4 regions of the Sandaracinobacter sp. T42 genome follow, and region 1 is predicted to be linked to each of the others. Evidence: predicted binding sites of a transcription regulator. Region 1 holds the regulator's gene; each other region holds the start of a gene.
The links. The regulator LexA, encoded in region 1, represses DNA repair genes until DNA is damaged. The targets are predictions, from matches to a motif close to GTTCCNCNCTTGTTCT.
Positions count from the first base shown of each region.

Region 2: the regulator LexA is predicted to act here: its motif matches at 2,637-2,652, upstream of recA (recombinase RecA).
Region 3: the regulator LexA is predicted to act here: its motif matches at 2,089-2,104, upstream of ACW9TV_RS08070 (Y-family DNA polymerase).
Region 4: the regulator LexA is predicted to act here: its motif matches at 3,336-3,351, upstream of uvrA (excinuclease ABC subunit UvrA).

Region 1 covers NZ_CM181101.1:1,131,796-1,136,733, reverse strand. Annotated here, with positions in the region: gene trpD (anthranilate phosphoribosyltransferase) at 1-712, shown strand, start outside; gene trpC (indole-3-glycerol phosphate synthase TrpC) at 722-1,516, shown strand; gene moaC (cyclic pyranopterin monophosphate synthase MoaC) at 1,513-1,983, shown strand; gene ACW9TV_RS05370 (molybdopterin molybdotransferase MoeA) at 1,988-3,169, shown strand; gene lexA (transcriptional repressor LexA) at 3,265-3,960, shown strand; gene ACW9TV_RS05360 (urate hydroxylase PuuD) at 4,100-4,690, opposite strand; gene ACW9TV_RS05355 (DMT family transporter) at 4,805-4,938, shown strand, end outside.
Region 2 covers NZ_CM181101.1:1,630,748-1,635,685, forward strand. Annotated here, with positions in the region: gene dapA (4-hydroxy-tetrahydrodipicolinate synthase) at 1-156, shown strand, start outside; gene smpB (SsrA-binding protein SmpB) at 156-635, shown strand; gene ACW9TV_RS07915 (DUF2062 domain-containing protein) at 819-1,367, shown strand; gene ACW9TV_RS07920 (hybrid sensor histidine kinase/response regulator) at 1,467-2,606, shown strand; gene recA (recombinase RecA) at 2,735-3,760, shown strand; gene ACW9TV_RS07930 (hypothetical protein) at 3,932-4,177, shown strand; gene ACW9TV_RS07935 (CarD family transcriptional regulator) at 4,283-4,783, shown strand.
Region 3 covers NZ_CM181101.1:1,657,858-1,662,552, reverse strand. Annotated here, with positions in the region: gene ACW9TV_RS08075 (hypothetical protein) at 573-824, opposite strand; gene ACW9TV_RS08070 (Y-family DNA polymerase) at 821-2,065, opposite strand; gene ACW9TV_RS08065 (DUF5681 domain-containing protein) at 2,356-3,201, opposite strand; gene ACW9TV_RS08060 (site-specific DNA-methyltransferase) at 3,198-4,532, opposite strand; gene ACW9TV_RS08055 (helix-turn-helix domain-containing protein) at 4,680-4,695, shown strand, end outside.
Region 4 covers NZ_CM181101.1:678,259-683,196, forward strand. Annotated here, with positions in the region: gene ACW9TV_RS03225 (glycosyltransferase family 2 protein) at 1-300, shown strand, start outside; gene ACW9TV_RS03230 (alpha/beta fold hydrolase) at 305-952, shown strand; partial or broken gene ACW9TV_RS03235 (alpha/beta hydrolase) at 1,298-2,275, opposite strand; gene ACW9TV_RS03240 (hypothetical protein) at 2,435-2,917, shown strand; gene ACW9TV_RS03245 (hypothetical protein) at 2,960-3,193, shown strand; gene uvrA (excinuclease ABC subunit UvrA) at 3,360-4,938, shown strand, end outside.

The sequences.
Region 1 (4,938 bases):
CTTCGTCGTCGCGGCCTGTGGCGTGCCGGTCGCCAAGCATGGCAACCGCGGGGCCTCCTCGCGTAGCGGCACGGCGGACGTGCTGGAAGCCCTTGGCTGGCGGCCGGATCAGCCGCCCGCGCGCGTGGAAGCGGCGCTGCGGGAAACGGGCATCGCCTTCCTGTTCGCGCAGGCGCATCATCCGGCGCTGGCCCGTGTGGCCCCCATTCGCCGGGCGCTCGGGCGGCGAACCATCTTCAACCTGCTGGGCCCCCTTGCCAATCCGGCGCGCGTGAAGCGGCAGATGATCGGGGTGTTCGCGCCGGTGTGGGTGCAGCCCGTCGCGCAGGCGGCCATGACCCTGGGCGCAGAGGCCGTTCTTGCCGTGCATGGCGGTGGTCTGGACGAAATCGCCGTTCATGCCGAAAGCACATTGGTGCGCGGCAGCACCGACGGGCTTTCGACGGAACACTTCACGCCGGAGGCGCATGGCCTTGCCCGCCACCCGCGCGAGGCGATCGCCGGCGGCGACCCTGCCGAGAATGCCGCCGAGCTTCGCGCCCTCTTCGACGGCCGGGGGCGTCCGGCCTATCGCGACATCGTGCTGGCGAACGCCGCAGCCGCACTCACTGTTGCGGGCCGCCCCTGGGAAGCCGCGCTCGCCGAAGCCCGCGAGGCGCTGTCGGGCGGTGCGGCGGCCGACCGCCTCGCGCAGTTCCTGTCTTTCCGCTAAGGGCCAGCAATGGGTGACCGCCTCCAACCGATCCTTGAAGCCAAGCGCGCGCATGTTGCCGCGCGCAAGGCTGTTCGTCCGGCGGATTCGCTGGATCCCGGCGCCTTCGGCCCGCCGCGCGGATTTGCATCCGCCCTTCTGGCCGCGCGCGCGGCCGGGCGCTTCGGCCTGATCGCGGAAGTGAAGAAGGCAAGCCCGTCCAAGGGCCTGATCCGCCCCCAGTTCGATCCGGAGGCGATCGCCATCGCCTATGAAGCGGCCGGGGCAACCTGCCTGTCGGTGCTGACGGACGAGCCCTATTTCCAGGGCAAGGATGCCTATCTGGCGCTGGCCCGCCATGCCGCCAGCTCATTGCCGGCGCTGCGCAAGGATTTCATCGTGGATCCCTACCAGATCCGGGAATCGCGCAGCCTGGGGGCTGACGCCATCCTGCTGATCGTCGCCGCGCTGGATGACGGGCTGATGGCGGAGCTGGAGGCGGCCGCCTTCGAGATCGGGCTGGATGTGCTGGCCGAAGTGCATGACGAAGCCGAACTGGCCCGCGCCTGCCGGCTGAAGACGCCCCTGATCGGCGTGAACAACCGCAACCTGAAGACGATGGCGGTGAATCTGGCCGTGACGGAACGAGTGGCGGCAATCGCGCCGAAGGACCGGCTGCTGATCTCGGAATCGGGCATCAGCAGCCATGCCGACCTTCTGCGCCTGTCGGATATCGCCGGGGTGACGACCTTCCTCGTCGGCGAGACGCTGATGCGCGAACCCGACGTGGAAGCCGCAACCCGGGCGTTGCTGGGCGGCCGATGACCGGCCTGACCCACCTGGACGAGGCCGGCGCGGCCCGCATGGTGGATGTGGGCGCCAAGGCGGTGACGGCGCGCATGGCGGTGGCCGGCGGACGCATCGCCATGAGCGCGCAGGCGCTGGCGGCCATCCGCGAGGGCAGCGCGAAGAAGGGCGACGTGCTGGCGACGGCGCGCATCGCGGGCATCCTGGCGGCGAAGCGGACGTCGGATCTGATCCCCCTGTGCCATCCGCTGCCCGTTTCCAGCGTATCGGTCGAACTGGCCCTGGAAGCGGACGGCGTGGCCGTGACGGCAACCGTCGCCACCACCGGGCAGACCGGCGTGGAGATGGAGGCGCTGACGGCCGTGTCGGTCGCGCTGCTGACCATTTACGACATGGCCAAGGCGCTGGACCGGGGCATGCGGATCGGGGATGTGCGGCTGCTGGAAAAGCGCGGCGGCAAGTCCGGCGACTGGCGGGCCCCCTGAGGGCATGGCCGGGCTGATCCCGTTCGAGACGGCGCTGTCGCAGATGCTTGCGATGGGCGCGCCGCTGCGGGCGATCCAGAAGCCCATCCAGCTGGCCGCCGGACATGTTCTGGCGGCCGATGTGCAGGCGCTGCTGACCCAGCCGCCCGCCGACATGAGCGCAATGGACGGCTATGCCATCCGCTTCAACGGTTTGCCCGGCCCGTTCCGGGTTGTGGGCGACTCCGCCGCCGGCAGGCCTTTCACGGATGTGCTGGCCGAAGGAGAGGCGGCGCGCATCTTTACCGGCGCCGAAGTGCCGCGGGGTGCGGATACCGTCGCCGTGCAGGAAGATGCCGAACGCACCGGCAACCTGCTGCGCTTCCCGGGAGACGGGCCGCCACGCGAAGGGGCGCATATCCGCCGGCGCGGGATCGACTTTGTGGCGGGCGACGTGCTGGCGCGCGCGGGCGACCGGGTGACTGCGGCGCGGCTGGGCCTGCTGGCGGCCGCGGGGCTGGCGACGGTTCCGGTTCACCGCAGGCCGCGTGTCGCCCTGCTGTCCACCGGCGACGAACTGGTGCCGCCCGGCATCGCCCCGGGGCCCGGGCAGATCGTGGGATCGAACGGACTGATGCTGGCGGCGCTTCTGGGTGCCGAAGCCGATGTGACAGACCTGGGCATCGCCCCTGACCGACCCGAAGCGCTGGCCGGGCGGATCGCGGCCGCGCAAGGCTTCGACCTGCTGGTGACGGTGGGCGGCGCATCGGTTGGCGAGCATGATCTGGTCCGCCCGGCGCTTCTGGCGGCCGGTGCGACGATGGCGTTCTGGAAGGTGGCGATCCAGCCGGGCAAGCCGCTGATGGCGGGGCGCCTGGGTGATGCGCTTGTCGTGGGGCTGCCGGGCAATCCGGTTTCCGCCTTCGTGTGCGCGCGGCTGTTCCTGCTGCCGCTGCTGAGGCTGCTGGCGGGCGACCGGGCGCCCCGGGATCACTATGGCATGGCCCGCACCACCGTGCCGCTGCCCGCGAACGGCGTGCGGCGGCACTTCATGCGCGCACAGTTTCGGAACGGAAGCATCACCCCCGTTGAAAACCAGGACAGCAGCCTGATGCGGATGCTGACACAGGCCGACGCGCTGCTTGTGCGGCCCGAAAACGACCCAGCCCAGCCGGCGGGTGCATCCGTTCCGGTGCTGACCCTCTGACAAGGGGTGCAACCCCCTTGACCTGTTCCGTTTGGTTCCCTTAATGTTCCACCCATGTTCCTTCTGGGTGGAACAGCCGATGGGAAAGCGCCGGAATGCTGACTGCAAAGCAACATGAACTGCTGCTGTTCATTCACAAGCGGCTGGAAGAAACCGGGGTTTCCCCGTCGTTCGAGGAAATGAAGGAAGCTCTGGATCTGAAATCCAAATCCGGCGTGCACCGTCTGATCGGCGCGCTGGAAGAGCGGCAGTTCCTGCGCCGCCTGCCCAACCGCGCCCGCGCGCTGGAGGTGATGCGCCTGCCCGGATCCGCCGGATCGGCGGCGGCCGCACCAGCCCCCACGGCTTCCGTTTCGGATCTGGCAGAGGCTCGGGCCCGCAGGGTGGCTGCAAGCCTGCCATCCGATGCGCCCGCAATCGCGGTGCCGCTTGTCGGGAAGATCGCAGCCGGCCTTCCGATCGAGGCGATCGAGGATCATGAGCAGCTGGCGGTTCCGCAGGCGCTGCTGGGCGCGGGCGAACATTATGCGCTGCAGGTTTCCGGCGATTCCATGATCGAGGCCGGCATCTTCGACGGGGACTTCGCACTGATCCGCAAGACGGAAGAGGCGCGCGAGGGCGACATCGTGGTCGCGCTGATCGACAATGCCGACGCGACGCTGAAATACTTCCACCGGGAAAAGGGCATGATCCGGCTGGATCCGGCCAACAGCCTGTATGAGCCGCAGCGCTACCTGCCCTCCCGCGTGAAGATCCAGGGCAAGCTGGCGGGGCTGCTGCGCCGTTATTGAGCCGCCGCGGGCCCCTCGCGCATATCCAGCCGCGCCAGCCCCGTCGCCAAAGGTGCAGGCGGCTGAAAGTGCGGGCAGCAAAAGGCCCGCCTCCGGCCGTTCCGGAAGCGGGCCCGTCAGGCTTGCGAAGGGGGCGGTGTCAGACGCCGCCCAGCCAGCCCTGCGTCACCATGCAGTACAGCATCGGCAGGGACAGAACCGTGTTGGTTCGGCTGAAGATCATCGCCGTGGTCGCGGCCTTCGCCTTGGTGTCGGCGTCCGCCTCCACGATGCCAAGCGCCTTCTTCTGGTTCGGCCAGATCACGAACCAAACGTTGAAGGCCATGATCAGCGCCAGCCACATGCCCAGCCCGATCACGCGCGCGCCCGGCCGCAGCGCCAGCGCATCGATCAGGTAGCCGGACAGCATGGCGACAATCAGGCCCGTCAGCACGGTGAAGGCTGCCGCCCAGCGGAACCAGAACAGCGCTTCGGGCGCGATGTATTTGGAAACACCCGGCTTCAGTTCGGCAGGAACCTTCGGCATCGTCGGGATCTGCACGAAGTTGAAATAATAAAGCAGGCCGATCCACATGATCCCGCACAGCACATGCAGGAAGCGGAAAATGCCGTTCGCGAAGTGGGTGCCTTCGCCGCCGACCAGCGTGCCATGGAATCCGAACAGCACCACCAGCAGCAGAACAGCGCCCAACAGCACGGCATAGGACAGATTGCCCAGCAGTTTTGCCATGATCCTTCCCCTCATCCCTTGAATTTCAGACCGAATTCGTACGGCTTCTGAACCGTTCATGCCAGCCATGCGAAGCGGTTGCAATCACCTCGCAATGCGCCCAACGGATGCGGCATGCGCGCAGGCCCCTTCCTTCTGTACATCATCGGGATCGCGATCTTCTGCGCGATGGATGCGGTGATGAAGAAGCTGGTCGAAACCAACCCGGCGGTGATGGCGACCTTCTGGCGCTACGTCGCGGCGATCTT
Region 2 (4,938 bases), 500 kb from region 1:
GCTCTGTTCACGGATGCGTCCCCCGGGCCGACCAAATATGCGCTGTCGGTTCTGGGCCACATGGAGGCCGGCACGCGGCTGCCTGTCGTGGAGCCTTCGGACGTTTCGAAGGCGGCCGTGGATGCGGCGCTGGCGCACGCGGGCATTGCGCCCTGATGGCACGGCCTCGCCCCAGCGGAGAGAAGGTGAAGACCGTCGCCGAGAATCGGCGCGCGCGGTATGAATATGCCTTCGAGGATATCTATGACGCCGGCATCGTGCTGGTGGGCACCGAGGTGAAGGCGCTGCGCTTCGGGGAGGGCTCCATCGCGGAGAGCTATGCCGAAGTGAAGGACGGCGAGGTGTGGCTGGTGAACGCCAACATCCCCGAATTCAGCCATGGCAACCGGCATAACCATGAACCGAAGCGGCCGAGGAAGCTGCTGCTGACCCAGCGCGAGATCACGAAGCTGCATGGCGCGGTGGCGCGGCAGGGCATGACGCTGGTGCCGCTTTCCGTTTATTTCAACGCGCGCGGCAAGGCGAAGGTGGAGCTGGCGCTGGCCAAGGGCCGCAAACTTCACGACAAGCGCGCGGCCGAGAAGGAAAAGGACTGGAAGCGCGAAGCGGCGCGGCTGCTGCGCGACCGGGGATAGCACCCGGGTAGGCCGGATTTCCCGCACGGCCCGACGGATTTTCGCCCGTTCTGTTGTTGTTCAGGACAGGGCGACACATCTTTGCCTTATTGCCCGTGAATGGGCCCGGCCTTGCGCCGTGAAGATGGTGGCCGGCGATTGGTGCCTAAGAGGGGAAAAGCCTTGTTCGGGAGGTGGTTGAAGTTGCCGACGCGGGAGGAGCTGGAGGCGAATCGCCTGCTGCGCCCGTTTGCCCGGCATCTGTCTTCCCCCCTGGTGTGGCGGTTCAACCGGCGCGGTGTTGCGCGCGGCACGGCGCTTGGCCTGTTTTCCGGCTTTGCGGTGCCCGTGGCGCAGACCCCGTTCGCGGCGCTGTTCGCGGTGGCCGCGCGCGCGAACCTGCCGGTGGCGGCTGTGGCCACTTTCGTGACGAACCCGTTCACCGTGCCGTTCATCTACGTCCTGGCCTTCATGGTGGGGAAGGAGGCGATCGGCATGAAGACGGAAACGCTGTTCAGCCTGACCCCGGGGGCCGGACCGATCGAGCGGGCGATCGGCTGGACCGTGAACCTGGCCGGCCCGACCTATGTGGGGTTGCTGATCTTCGCCGTGGTGGGCGCGGTTGCCGGCTGGACGACGGTGCATGTGGGCTGGCGCCTGTGGGTGGGCCATCGCTGGAGTCGCCGACGGCGCAGCCGGGCCATGCGCGGGCCCCGCACGCCGATGGGTCTGGGCGCGCCGGGCGGCAGCTGATCCTGCGCCGATCTTCCCGGAGGCGCGCCGACTGGATTTAACGCATCGCCGTTCCGGCCGTGAACACGCGGAGTTTCCGGGAGGTTCACGGCGATCATGATGTTGGGGATCCCCGGCACGGGCAATGATGCGGATCCGGCGGGCGGCGTTGTCCGCACGCGCGCGGTGGGGCTGCTGGCCGCGGGATTGGCGCATGACCTGAACAACATGCTGGGCGGGATCGTGGCGACAGCGGAGCTGCTGCAGGATCGCGCGCGGGATCCTGGCGATTCCCGCGATCTTTCCGCCATCGTGGATCAGGCCGTGAAGGCCAGCGGGCTGGTGCGCCAGATCCTGGCCTTTTCCCGCCAGGATCTGCTGAATCCCGTACCGGGCGAAGTGGGCGACCTGTTGCGGCGGATGGCCCCGGTGCTGACGGCGCTGGCCGGGCCGCGCGTGGCGGTGGAGATTGGGCATGGCGCGCCGGCCCCGGTGCATGCGGACCCGACGGCGCTGGAACGGGTTCTGGTGAACCTGGTGCTGAACGCACGGGACGCGATCCTGGAATCCGGGCGGGGCAGTGGCTGCATCCGGGTGGAGAGCGGCCGGATTCCGCCGGGCGCACGGCCGGACGCCGGACGGGCCTTCATGCCGGCCGTGCCCTATGCCGTGCTGAGCGTGGCGGACGACGGGCCCGGCGTGGAGCCGGCCATCGCCGCGCGGATCTTCGAGCCCTATTTCACCACCCGGCCGAAGGGGCAGGGGCTTGGGCTTTCGGGCGCCTTCGGCCTGGTGAAGCAATCCGGCGGCTTCCTGTTGCTGGAGCCTTCGCGCCGCGGGGCCCGCTTTGCCGTGTATCTGCCGGAGACCGCTGCCGGGGCGCCTGCATCGCCACAGGGTGCGCAGGCCGGTCGTCTGCTGCTGCTGGTGGAAGACGAACCGATGCTGCGCCTGTCCGTGGCGCGCGGCCTGGAACGGCAGGGCTGGCGGGTGCGCCAGGCGCCGGACGGCGAGGCGGCGCTGAAGCGGCTGGCGCAGGAGCGGCCTGCGGCGATGGTCTCGGACATCCGGATGCCGGGGCTGGACGGGATCGGGCTGACGGCTGCCGCGCGGGCGATGTGGCCCGGGCTGCCGGTGCTGCTGACCTCTGGCTATGCCGACGAGGCGGCGCGCGCGGCCGTGCCGGGGCTGGGAGTCGGGTTTATCGCCAAGCCCTATACGGTGCGGTCCCTGGGGGAGAGGTTGCGCGAGCTGGTGTGAATCCGGCGGCAAACAGGCGCTTGCAGGGGAAGAACAAAAGGGGTACGAAGCTTGCGTGGCGGCTGGCGCGCGGCTAGTTGGCTTGCAGGGTCTTTGCCCGTTCGGGCGGTTGGGAACAAGGGATTCGAATGGACAGGGAAAAGGCTCTCGAGGCGGCGCTGGCGCAGATCGACCGGGCGTTCGGCAAGGGATCGGCAATGAAGCTGGGCCAGCGCGAAACGCTGGAAATCGAATCCATCTCCACCGGCTCTCTGGGGCTGGACATCGCACTGGGCATCGGGGGACTGCCGCGCGGCCGGGTGATCGAGATCTATGGCCCGGAATCGAGCGGCAAGACGACGCTGGCGCTGCATGTGATCGCCGAAGCGCAGAAGGCGGGCGGCGTTGCGGCCTTCGTGGATGCCGAGCATGCGCTTGATCCTGTCTATGCCAAGAAGCTGGGCGTGGACACGGACAACCTGATCGTTTCCCAGCCGGACACGGGCGAGCAGGCGCTGGAAATCACCGATACGCTGGTGCGTTCGAACGCGATCGACGTGCTGGTGGTGGATTCGGTGGCGGCGCTGGTGCCGCGTGCGGAAATCGAAGGCGAGATGGGCGACAGCCATGTCGGCCTGCAGGCCCGGCTCATGAGCCAGGCGCTCAGGAAGCTGACGGGCTCGATTTCCCGCAGTCGCTGCATCGTGATCTTCATCAACCAGGTGCGGATGAAGATCGGCGTGATGTACGGCAACCCGGAGACGACGACGGGTGGCAACGCGCTGAAATTCTATGCTTCGGTTCGGCTGGACATCCGCCGGACGGGGCAGATCAAGGACCGCGAGGACATCATCGGCAACACCACGCGGGTGAAGGTGGTGAAGAACAAGGTGGCGCCGCCGTTCCGGCAGGTGGAGTTCGACATCATGTACGGCAGCGGCATTTCCAAGGTGGGCGAGATCCTGGATCTTGGGGTGAAGGCGGGGCTGGTCGACAAGTCCGGCGCCTGGTTCAGCCATGACAGCACCCGGATCGGGCAGGGACGCGAAAACGCCAAGAAGTTCCTGATCGAGAATCCGGACATGGCGGCGCGGATCGAATCTGCGATTCGCGCCAATTCGGCCGGCGTGTCGGATGCGTTGATGTCCGGGCCGGAGCCGGAGGATGATCTCTGATCCGCTGAACGAACGGACGCAGATTTTTCGGGAAAGGCCTGTTTTGGGGCCGGAAACAGGCCCTGGACCGGCCCATTTCCGGCCGATAGTCCTTCTGAAAGGGCAATCAGGGTAGAATTGCTGTCATATTTCTGCTATGCCACATGTCATCGGAAGGTTTGAAGGCTGGGGTTGAGCGCCGATGCGCATTATCCGCTACGCAGCGTTGACGCTGATGAGCGCGGAACCGACCCGAAGCTTGAACTGCCCGAGTGTCGCCAACTGGCGTTCGGATCCGCTGGTCTTGCAGGATTCGTCGTCATGAACATGAAGATGTCGCGCGAGACCGGCCCTATCCCCAGCCCGATCTGCCATCCGGCACGAATTCCGCGAATCTTTCCTTTCGCGAGTTGCCCGGCAGGTTTCCACCGCGTCTGAGAACGCGGGGGACATCGCATTTCCGCATTTTTAGCGGGTGACCGATTGTCTGGCGGGTGAGGTGAAGGCCGGCCCCACGTCGCGAAGGAAAGGACATAGACGTATATGGCAGCCAAGGCGCTCAGCTTCCAGGTAGGTGACAATGTCGTGTATCCCAAGCACGGCGTTGGTCGGGTGATCGAGATCGAGGCGAGTGAAATCGCCGGCGCCCGGCTCGAACTCTATGTGCTTCGCTTCGACAAGGAGCGGATGACCCTGAAAGTTCCGACCAACAAGGCGGAATCCGTTGGCATGCGCAAGCTTTCCAGCGAGGCAACCCTGAAGGACGCCCTGCTGACCCTGAAGGGCAAGCCCAAGGTCAAGCGCATCATGTGGTCCCGTCGTGCGCAGGAATATGAAGCCAAGATCAACTCAGGCGACCTGGTTTCGATCGCCGAGGTGGTGCGCGACCTTCACCGTGCCGAGGACCAGCCCGAGCAGAGCTATTCCGAGCGGCAGATCTTCGAAGCGGCGATCAGCCGCCTGGCGCGTGAAGTGGCGGCGATGAAGAACATCGACGAGCCGGCCGCACAGAAGGAAATCGAAAGCGTGCTTAAAGCCGCGTAAGCGGTTTCAAGGACCCGGCTACCCGCTGGCGGGGATGCCGGGACCGATCCGGGCAATGGGGCCGGCGATGCAGATCGCCGGCCCCATTTCGCTGAAGGCGGCTTGTGTGGACCGCGCCCCCTGGCCTAAAGCAGGGGGTGAGAGAGGGTCATATA
Region 3 (4,695 bases), 530 kb from region 1:
CGCGCTCACGAACCAGCCTCACCGCCTCAAACTTGAACTCCCGACTGAACTAACGTCGTCCCATCGCCCACCTCCTGCTCCGCTAAACACCTAATCTCGGTATCCACGAAACCGGGGACAGGCCAGAATCTGTAGTGGCTTGCCTGATGCACGCCTTTCGGCTCCCCAGGCTCAACGTCCGAAACGACAGCATCTCTACATTAGTCAATCGACCGTATAGTTCAACATGAGCGGCAAATCGCTGACCATTACTTTGAAATTACAATAATAATTTCGACAACTCCGTTGGCTCTACCTCAAAGATCAGCGGGCTCTTGAGGGCCATAGCCCCATCCGCACCAGAGTCTCACAATAGCTTCAGCAGTCCTGCATCCTCGAACTGTCGGCCCAAAATATCGAACTGCTGCCGAGCGGCAAGCGGAAGGGCATCTGCTGCACTTTCAGACCCTCGCGCCGCCAGATAAGCTCGACCCGCTTGCGGTTGTCCACCCATTACGGGAGCTTCTGGCTCATACAGCCGTGCGGATCAATTCTGCCTGCCAACCCCGCGCAGCCGTGCGCATGGCCCGGCGTTACGCAATCCCGCCCACAAAGCCGCTTGTCTTGTGCAGGCGGGGCAGCGCCATGCGCATCTGGCCGTTGCACCCGCGCATCCGGCATCGGGCACGCCGTTGCACTTCAAACAGGTAAAGCTGCCTGTGCCTGGCATCGGCCTGAAGGGCCGCAACTTCCAGATACCTCAGGTGCCCGCATCGCTTGCAGGTCAGTTCCAGGCGATCCGAAGCATCCAGGTCCAGCACCTGCAAGGTGTCGGCCCAGGTCATGCAAAATCTTCGGCAGAGGGGATTCGCGTGAAGCTGATCTTGCCGCCCACATTGCCCCCTGCCGGCGGCTTCCAGGGGCCGATGCTGATAAGGGTCCGTCCATATTTCGCGTTTGCGCCGTCAATGGCCCTGCCCACACGTTCCCATCGTTGCCGGTCCCGATCGTCATCATCCAGCAGATCAAGTTGCCGCTCGCCAGCCCGAGACAGTGCGCCCAGCGTGACGCCCAGGCGAAAGATTGCTTCCCGGCCAGCCGCCATTTCCAGATCAGCCCACATCTGTTTCAGACCATCCAGCACGCCCGCATCATCCTGAACCTGCCGCAGCGGCTGTTCTGCCCCCCACCAGCGGTCCCGCAAGCTTGCATGCAGCAGCATCAGACTGGATGCATAACCCTCCCTGCGCATGCGCCTCGCCGCCTTCACGGCCAGCAGGCGGGCGATTTCCCGCGCGGCGGAAAGGGTCCGCCCCTCAGGCGGAAGCACCCGCATATGGCCAAACATGCCGCGTTGCGAAGGCGGCGCCTCGATCGCGTAGCCCTGAAGGGCATACCAAAGCCGCTCCCCGCTGACGTTTCGCCAGATGGCTCGCGCCTGCTTCGGGGCCAGCCGCAAAAGCGCGTCCGTTGATTCAACGCCGCACAAGGCCAGCCGGTGCGCCATCCGGCGCCCAACGCCCGGCACATCCTCCAGTGGTATGCGGACCAGGGGGGCGGGCATGTCCTCCGGTCGCCACACCGTCAGCCCGTCCGGCTTTCCAACTGCACAGGCGATCTTGGCCAGGTGCCGATTGGCGGCAAAGCCCATCGAACAGGTGATGCTGGCCCCGATCGAATAGCGAATCTGCCGCTTGATCCGCTGGCCCAGTCCGTGCGGGTCTGCGATCTCGGCAGGCCCCAGCCTGCAAGCCAGTTCGTCGATGGATTTCACCACATCAACCGCAATGACCGAATGAATCTCCGCCACCAGCGCATTGTGGGCGCGGCGATACATGTCCGGCTTTTGCGGCACCAGAACCAGATCCGGGCAAACGGCCTTGGCGTCTATGACCGACATGATGTTTTTCACGCCCCGCGCCTTCGCTTCACGGGAACAGGCGATCAGGATCGCGCGCGAGCCTCCTTCATACGGGATCACGCCGACGGGCCTTCCCCTCAACCGAGAATCGATCTGCTGTTCAACAGACGCAAAAAATCCGTCGAAATCCAGATACATATGCTCGATGGTGGCAGGCTTTCGCATTGGGCGAGCATATCGAAGGAAACGGAACAAAAAAAGAACAAACAGGAACGGTCCGAGCCATGTGGAATAGATTATGTGGATTGGGCGGCTAGCCCTCTCGATCACGGGCAAGCCATGATATCCAGGCAGACACGCAGCCCTTTTCGGCATGACGCAGGGCCAAGTGACCAGACAATAATCCGTCATATTGGTGTGCAACCTGTTTCCTAGGTATCTGATCAAGAAGACGATAAGGGTTTCGTTTTCTGGCGTTGCTCAGCCAATAGCGCACCTCCCTCCCCCGGCGCGGTTCAGGTTTTCCGGCGTCGTTCTGCCAACATGGCGCGAGCCTGCCCGGCCCTTGATGCCCCTTCCCGATAGGATCTGTTTTCCAGCTTCGCTTTATAGCGATCGGGCATGACATCATTGATGATGTCGAACATCAGCTGTTCGTGGTGCCATTCGTCGAGAAGTATCTCCTTCATCCTCGGATTCCGTGTGCGCCCATATCTTTGGGCGCACTCGTTCACTACCTCCTGCGCCGCCGCCCTTCGGTCGAGGTTCTTGTCCCAGGCCGCCTTCTCCTCCGGACAGAACGGACCCAAGATGCGGACCTTACCTGTACGATAATCAATATGGATGTCTGCGGGGTGCGGAACGGGATCCGGCAGCGGCAGGCCGCGCCTCTGGAGCTCTTCAAATTCTCGCTCCCAGTTCATTTTGTATTCCGCAACTGTCTCGAAATAGCTCTTCTGCTGCTGCCGATGCTCCTCTTCCACGTTGGCAACCATCTCTGCGACCATCTTCTGCGCAAGCCGGTTGCCCTTCATCGCCGACACACTCATGGAGCGGAACACGGCCTGGATGGCAGGGAGCTCGATCACCTTCTCGCCTTCGCGGATTGTAACCGAGCGATAGGCCTCCTCGAGAAGAAGCTGGTTGGCGAGGCGCTCGGAAGGGCCATAGGAGCCTTGTGGCAGCTTTACCTGCGGCTTCTGTTTGCGCGGTCTGCCATGGGGATTGCCGGACCGACCTTTCTGGAACCGGTGCTCGCTAGGTGGATTGCGATAGCCTACCGGCTTGGGTTGAGCCGATGCGCGCTGCTCGGCGCTGTCGTTGCCGTCATTGACAGGCTGCTGATCCGGATCAGCCTTCATTCGGCCGCCTCGCTCCGGATGCTCCCCATCCCCTGGCGATCTTCCGCCACCTGTTCGAACGTCTGATCCGTGCCAACAAGAGTTGCCTGCTTGCCGGTCAGCATCTCCCAGCGCCGCACGATCGTGTCGCAGTAGATGGGGTCGTACTCGATCAACCTCGCGGACCGGCCCGTCTTCTCGGCCGCGATCAACGTGCTCCCCGACCCCCCGAACCCGTCGAGCACGATCTCGCCGCGCTTCGAGCAGTCACGGATGGCATCCGCGATCAGCGCAACCGGCTTGACCGTCGGATGCATGGCAAGCTCCTCGGAGCGATTGGCGCCGATGCTGCTGATACCGGCATAGTCCCAGACATTGGTGCGGTACCGCCCGGTCTCTCCGAGCCCAAAACTGTTGGTGTGGGGCGCAGTTCCTGCCTTGAACACGAAGATCAGCTCATGCTTGGAACGATAGAACGCCCCCATGCCGCCATTGCTCTTGTTCCAGACGACCAGGTTCTTGAGCTCCGTGAACGCCGCCTCCCCTGCTTCGAGGAGTTCGCGCATGTGCCGCCAGTCCATGCAGACGAACGCAATCGCCCCATCGCGCATCACCCGGCCCAGGTTCGACAAGGTCTCTGTCAGGAACACCGTGAACTGGCTGGCGCTCATCTCACCGCTCGCAAACGCGAACTCGCGGTGCTTGACCGATCCAAGCCCGCACACATGACCGTCGATCGCGACGTTGTAGGGCGGATCCGTGAACAGCAGATCGGCGCGCTCTTCCCCCATCAGGGCGTCCATGTCCATGGTCGAGCGCGTGTCCCCGCAAAGCAACCGGTGCCGGCCAAGCTGCCAGAGGTCCCCCAGACGCGACACCGCCGGGCCCTCAATGGTTGGCACGGCATCCTCAGCGGCATCAGGCCCCGACGGGTCCGACTCCCGAGCATCGTCGAGGGCGAAGTCGACCTCCGCCAGGCTGAACCCGGTCAGTTCCACATCAAACTCCAGGTCGACCAGCGCCTGGAGCTCGATTGCCAGGATCTCCTTGTCCCACCCCGCGTTCAGCGCGAGCTTGTTGTCCGCCAGCACATAGGCGCGTCGCTCGGTCTCCGAGAGGTGTGACAAGGCCAGCGTCGGCACCTTCGTCATCCCCAGCAGCCTTGCCGCCTCGACCCGACCGTGACCGGCGATGATCTCGCCTGCGTCCGAGACCAGCACCGGGTTGGTGAACCCGAACCGCTCGATGGAGGCCGCAATCTGCTTCACCTGCTTGCGGGAGTGGGTGCGCGCGTTGCGCGCGTGGGGACGAAGGGATGCGACATCGCGCTCGATGATCTGTTGCGGGGGCATGGGCAACTCCAGCCGTTGACGTCTCTGTATAAATATATTGAACGCTTGTCTTTGTCAATGGCCGGCGTATGGTTCCGTATAAGCTGATTGAACGGGAGACCCATGAGCTTCGGACGCCGCCTCCATGACCTGCGCATGCGCAGGTCCATGTCCCTGCAGGACG
Region 4 (4,938 bases), 450 kb from region 1:
TCGGGCGGCTATGATCCCGCGCTGTGGCCCTATGTGCTGAAGGATCATGAACTGGTGCATCGCCTGTGGAAGCAGGGCCGCATCGCCTATGCCCGCGATCTCTGGGTCCAGCCTTCGCCCCGCCGGGCAGACCGCACCTCGGTCCGATGGACACTGCCCGAACGCATCCTCTACCACGCCACGCTGCCGTCTCAGAAGGACTGGTTCTTCTACGACTATCTCAGGCCCCGCTTCATCGCGCGCGGCCAGAAGGATACCGTCCTGCGCCAGCAGAACTGGGCCGCCCCGGAAAATAGCTGACGCGATGACCGCAGGCGTCCTTCTCCTTCACGGCCATGGCCGCACCGGCCTGTCCATGTCGTTCCTCGCGTCCGAACTGGCGGATGCCGGCTTCGCGTCCACCGCGCCCAGCTACGGGATGCGCCGCTCGATGGACGAGATCCTCGGCTATCTGAAACCCCGCGTCGCCGCCTTCGAAGCCACCCTGGATGGCCCGCTCCACATCGTCACCCATTCGCTGGGCGGCCTTGTCGCCCGCGCGCTTGTGAACAGCAGCCGCCCGAAGCGCCTCGGCCGCATCGTGCAGCTCGCCCCGCCGAACCAGGGCTCCGAACTGGCGGACACCCTGTTCGATTTGAAGCTGTCCGATGCTGTCCTCGGCCCGGTCGCCCCGATGCTGCGCACCAACCGGCTGCGCGCGCACGAAGCGATGTTCGGCCCGGTCGATTATGAACTGGGCGTCGTCGCCGGCGATGTCAGCGTGAACCTGGTGCCGGAAAGCATCCTGCCCCGCCCGAACGACGGAAAGGTATCAGTCGCCGCCACCCGGCTTCCCGGCATGGCCGATCACATCGTCGTCCATGTTCCGCACAGCCTGATGCCCTTCCACCCTGACAGTGTCGGGCAGGCTCTCGCCTTCCTTGAAGCGGGCCGGTTCCGCCACAAGGGCTGACGCACGGGCCAGCACGGCCGGCAGCCGCGCCTCGTAATCGGGCGGGAACACCCAATAGGCCAAGCCGCTCGTCCCCGGCCCCGGGGCAAGTCCGCGATCCGGCGCGCCCAGCCCGAACATCAGCTGGATCAGCACGTCGCTGGCAGCCCAGGGGTCCATGTACCAGAAGCCGTGCGAGCGCGGACCCACGCCCTGAAGGTCGCCGGGCCGCACCCGCACGATCTCCAGCCCCAGATCCCGGTTGGCCTGCTGCAGGAAGCGGATGTCGCCCGGCGACAGCTCCTTCAGGTCGGGCCGGCCCGCGCGGGATCCCCGGTTCAGCACCTCGGAAAGCCGCAGCGCCGAATCCTCCATGTTCAGGCCCACCGTCACCCGGTCGGGCAGCCCGGCATAGTCGCGCAGGTCGCCAACGAAATCCCTCAGGTCGGCGTCCGGCGCGGAATGATGCACCTGCCCCAGCCGCGGATCATAGTTGCGCTGCCGGCTCAGCGCGCCCACCCGCGCCAGCCCGTCGGATGCAACCGTGCCGCCCGCCGAATAGCTCAGCACGTCGATCTTTCGCACCCGCGTGTGCGTCGCCAGCAGCTCCACCAGCCGCGCAAACTGCGGCGCCGCGCCAAAAGCCGTTTCGATGTCGCGCGGATAGACCAGGAAATTTTCCGCCGTCGGCCAGGCGAACAGCAGCACCACCGCGTTCTGCCCGGTGAAATGGCGCAGCTGCGCTGCCTGCCCCGCCGCCCGCTCCACCGTGGAATTGGCGCCGTGCACATAGATGATGATGTCGGGATCCGGGCTGCGCGCCAGCGCCTCGTCCACCAGCCCCAGCCAGGCCCGCAGCGACGCATCCATCACCGGCCCCGCCGGCGGCACCTCCTCGTCACCGGGCAGGGACGCCAGCTCCGCCATCCGCTCCAGGATCAGCTGCGGGCGTCGCTCCCCATCCTCTCCGAACGACCATTCATAAACCCGGTCCCACGCCGTCCCCTCGTCGCCGATGCGGATGGTCGTCACCCCCAGCAGCAGGTCGCGGCCCGGCGTGATGACGTGCGTCCGGTCGTTGCGCGGCCCCAGCGCCAGCCGGTTGGTCGCATAGAACAGCTCGATCCGGTTGTCCCGGCGCAGGTTCGGATTCGCCTCGAACAGGGCGGATCCCGATTTCACGAAGGCCGCCGGCACCGGCATCAGCCGCATCGGCGGGTTGTGGAACGCCATCAGGATTGTCACCAGCAGCCCGATCAGCGCCAGGAATCCCGCCCAGCGCAGAATCCGCCGCCGCAGGCTCCGCGCCTTGCGCGGCTTTTCCGAACCAGCTGTTCCAGTCATTCCACCTGCATGCCGCAGCGCCGCGCCCCCCACAAGGCAGGCCGCGCCACATCCGCCGTCGATTCCGTCGATTCCGTCCAAGACCGCGCCGCCCGCATCCGGCAAATCCCACGGCCGAGAGGGGTACACCCGCAAACCACATCAGGAAGTGTACCGAACATGCTGTTTCATCTGTCCACAGACGCCGAAAACCCCCAGCGCGTCGCAACCGTCCTCGCCGAAATCATGGGCGGCAAGGCCACGCCCTTCCCGCCCGTCGCAGACGGCAGCTGGGTCGCCCACGCGAACGACGCCACCAACACCCTGGTAGAGGTCTATCCTGCCGGCACCCGCCTCGTCGAAGGGCCGGATGGCACCGTCGGCCTGCCCGGTCCCGCCCGGCAGCGCTCGGCCGTCCACTTCGCACTGGGCACCCGGCTCTCCCGCGATCAGGTCTACGCCATCGCTGCCCGCGAAGGCTGGCCCGTCGAAACCTACAGCCGCGGCGGCATGTTCCGCGTGATCGAACTGTGGATCGAAGGCGTCCGCCTCGCGGAAATCCTCACAGAGGAGATGCAGCAGGAATATCTGGATTCGGTCCGCCTCGATCGCTGGGAACAGGCCCTCGCACAGGGGCCCGCGCCGCACGCGAAGGCAGCCTGAAAAGTTCGTCACGCGCGCCCCGCCATCCGGCGGGGCGCCAGCGTGGCCCCATATCCTTTCCGTCCCGCAACCCATGGGGGCATCACCATGCGCGTCATCCGGTTCTGGGCCATCCTGCTGATGGCCACCTTCGTCACCACGTCCGTCCGGGCCAAAACCCCTCTCAGCGACGGAGCGCAGTCCGAACTGCTGCTCTGGGCCCTGGCGAACGTCGGTGTCTGCCTGCTCGTCACCTGGCTCAGGCGGCGGCCCGGCGACATCCGCACTCTGGCCTGAGGGCAGGGGCGCACCCCACGCGCCCCCCTCACGGCCGGCGAACGGATCTGGAAGGGCGGCGGGGAATCTCCCGGCCGCCCTTCTCTTTTCCCGCAATTGCCCCCACCTGTGCCGCCGTCGCCCGACCCCTTCCAACGCGCACGGAACATAGGTAGAACGATCCCCCATGAGCCTCACCCACATCTCCGTCCGCGGCGCCCGCGAACACAATCTGAAATCCGTGGACATCGACCTGCCGAGAGACAGGCTGATCGTCATCACCGGCCTCTCCGGCTCCGGCAAATCCTCCCTCGCCTTCGATACCATCTACGCCGAAGGCCAGCGCCGTTATGTGGAATCGCTGTCCGCCTACGCCCGTCAGTTCCTGGAACTGATGCAGAAGCCCGATGTCGATCATATCGAAGGCCTCAGCCCCGCCATCAGCATCGAGCAGAAGACGACCAGCCGGAACCCGCGCTCCACCGTCGGCACCGTCACCGAAATCTATGATTACATGCGCCTGCTCTGGGCGCGCACCGGCGTCCCCTACAGCCCCGCCACCGGCCTCCCCATCTCCGCGCAGACGGTCAGCCAGATGGTGGATCGCGTCCTCGCCCTACCCGAAGGCACCCGCCTCATGCTGCTCGCCCCCGTGGTGCGCGGCCGCAAGGGCGAATATCGCAAGGAAATCGCGGAGTGGAAGAAGGCCGGCTTCCAGCGCCTGCGCGTCAACGGCGCGGTGGTCGACATCGAGGAGGCGCCGGCGCTCGACAAGAAATACAAGCATGACATCGACGTCGTCGTCGACCGTCTCGTCGTCCGCCCCGACATCGCCGGCCGCCTCGCGGAATCCTTCGAAACCGCGCTGAAACTGGCGGACGGCCTCGCCGTCGTGGAACTGGTGGATGGCCCGTCGGCGGAGGACGACAAGGCAGAAAAACGCGAGCCGATCACCTTCTCGGAAAAATTCGCCTGCCCCGTCTCCGGCTTCACCCTGCCGGAAATCGAGCCGCGCCTTTTCTCCTTCAACGCCCCCCAGGGCGCCTGCCCCACCTGCAACGGCCTTGGCGAACGCCTCTTCTTCGATCCCTTCCTAATCGTCCCGAACGAGGCCGTTTCCCTGAAGGACGGCGCCGTCGTCCCCTGGGCGAAGTCCTCGCCGCCCTCGCCCTATTACATGCAGGTGCTCGGCTCCGTCGTCCGCGCACTCGGCGGCACGCTCGATCAGCCCTGGGCCAAACTGCCGGAAGAAACCCGCGAAGCCATCCTCCACGGCACGAAGGGCAAGGCGATCCCCCTCGTGTTCGAGGACGGCCGCAAGCGCTACGAGGTGATGAAGCCGTTCGATGGCGTCATCGCCAACCTCGACAAGCGCTTCCGCGACACCGAAAGCGCCTGGATGCGCGAGGAGCTGGGCCGCTACCAGTCCTCCGCCCCGTGCGAGGCGTGCGGCGGCGCGCGGCTGAAGCCAGAGGCGCTCAGCGTGAAGATCGCCGGCGAAAGCATCAGCGATTCAACCCGCCGCTCCGTCGCGGAGGCCGCGCAATGGTTCCAGGCCCTCCCCGCCCGCCTCACGCCGAAGCAGAACGAGATCGCCGCCCGCATCCTCAAGGAAATCAACGAGCGCCTCGGCTTCCTCGTCAACGTCGGCCTCGGCTACCTCAGCCTCGATCGCACCTCGGGCACGCTGTCAGGCGGCGAAAGCCAGCGCATCCGTCTAGCCTCGCAGATCGGCTCCGGCCTGTCGGGCGTCCTCTACGTGCTGG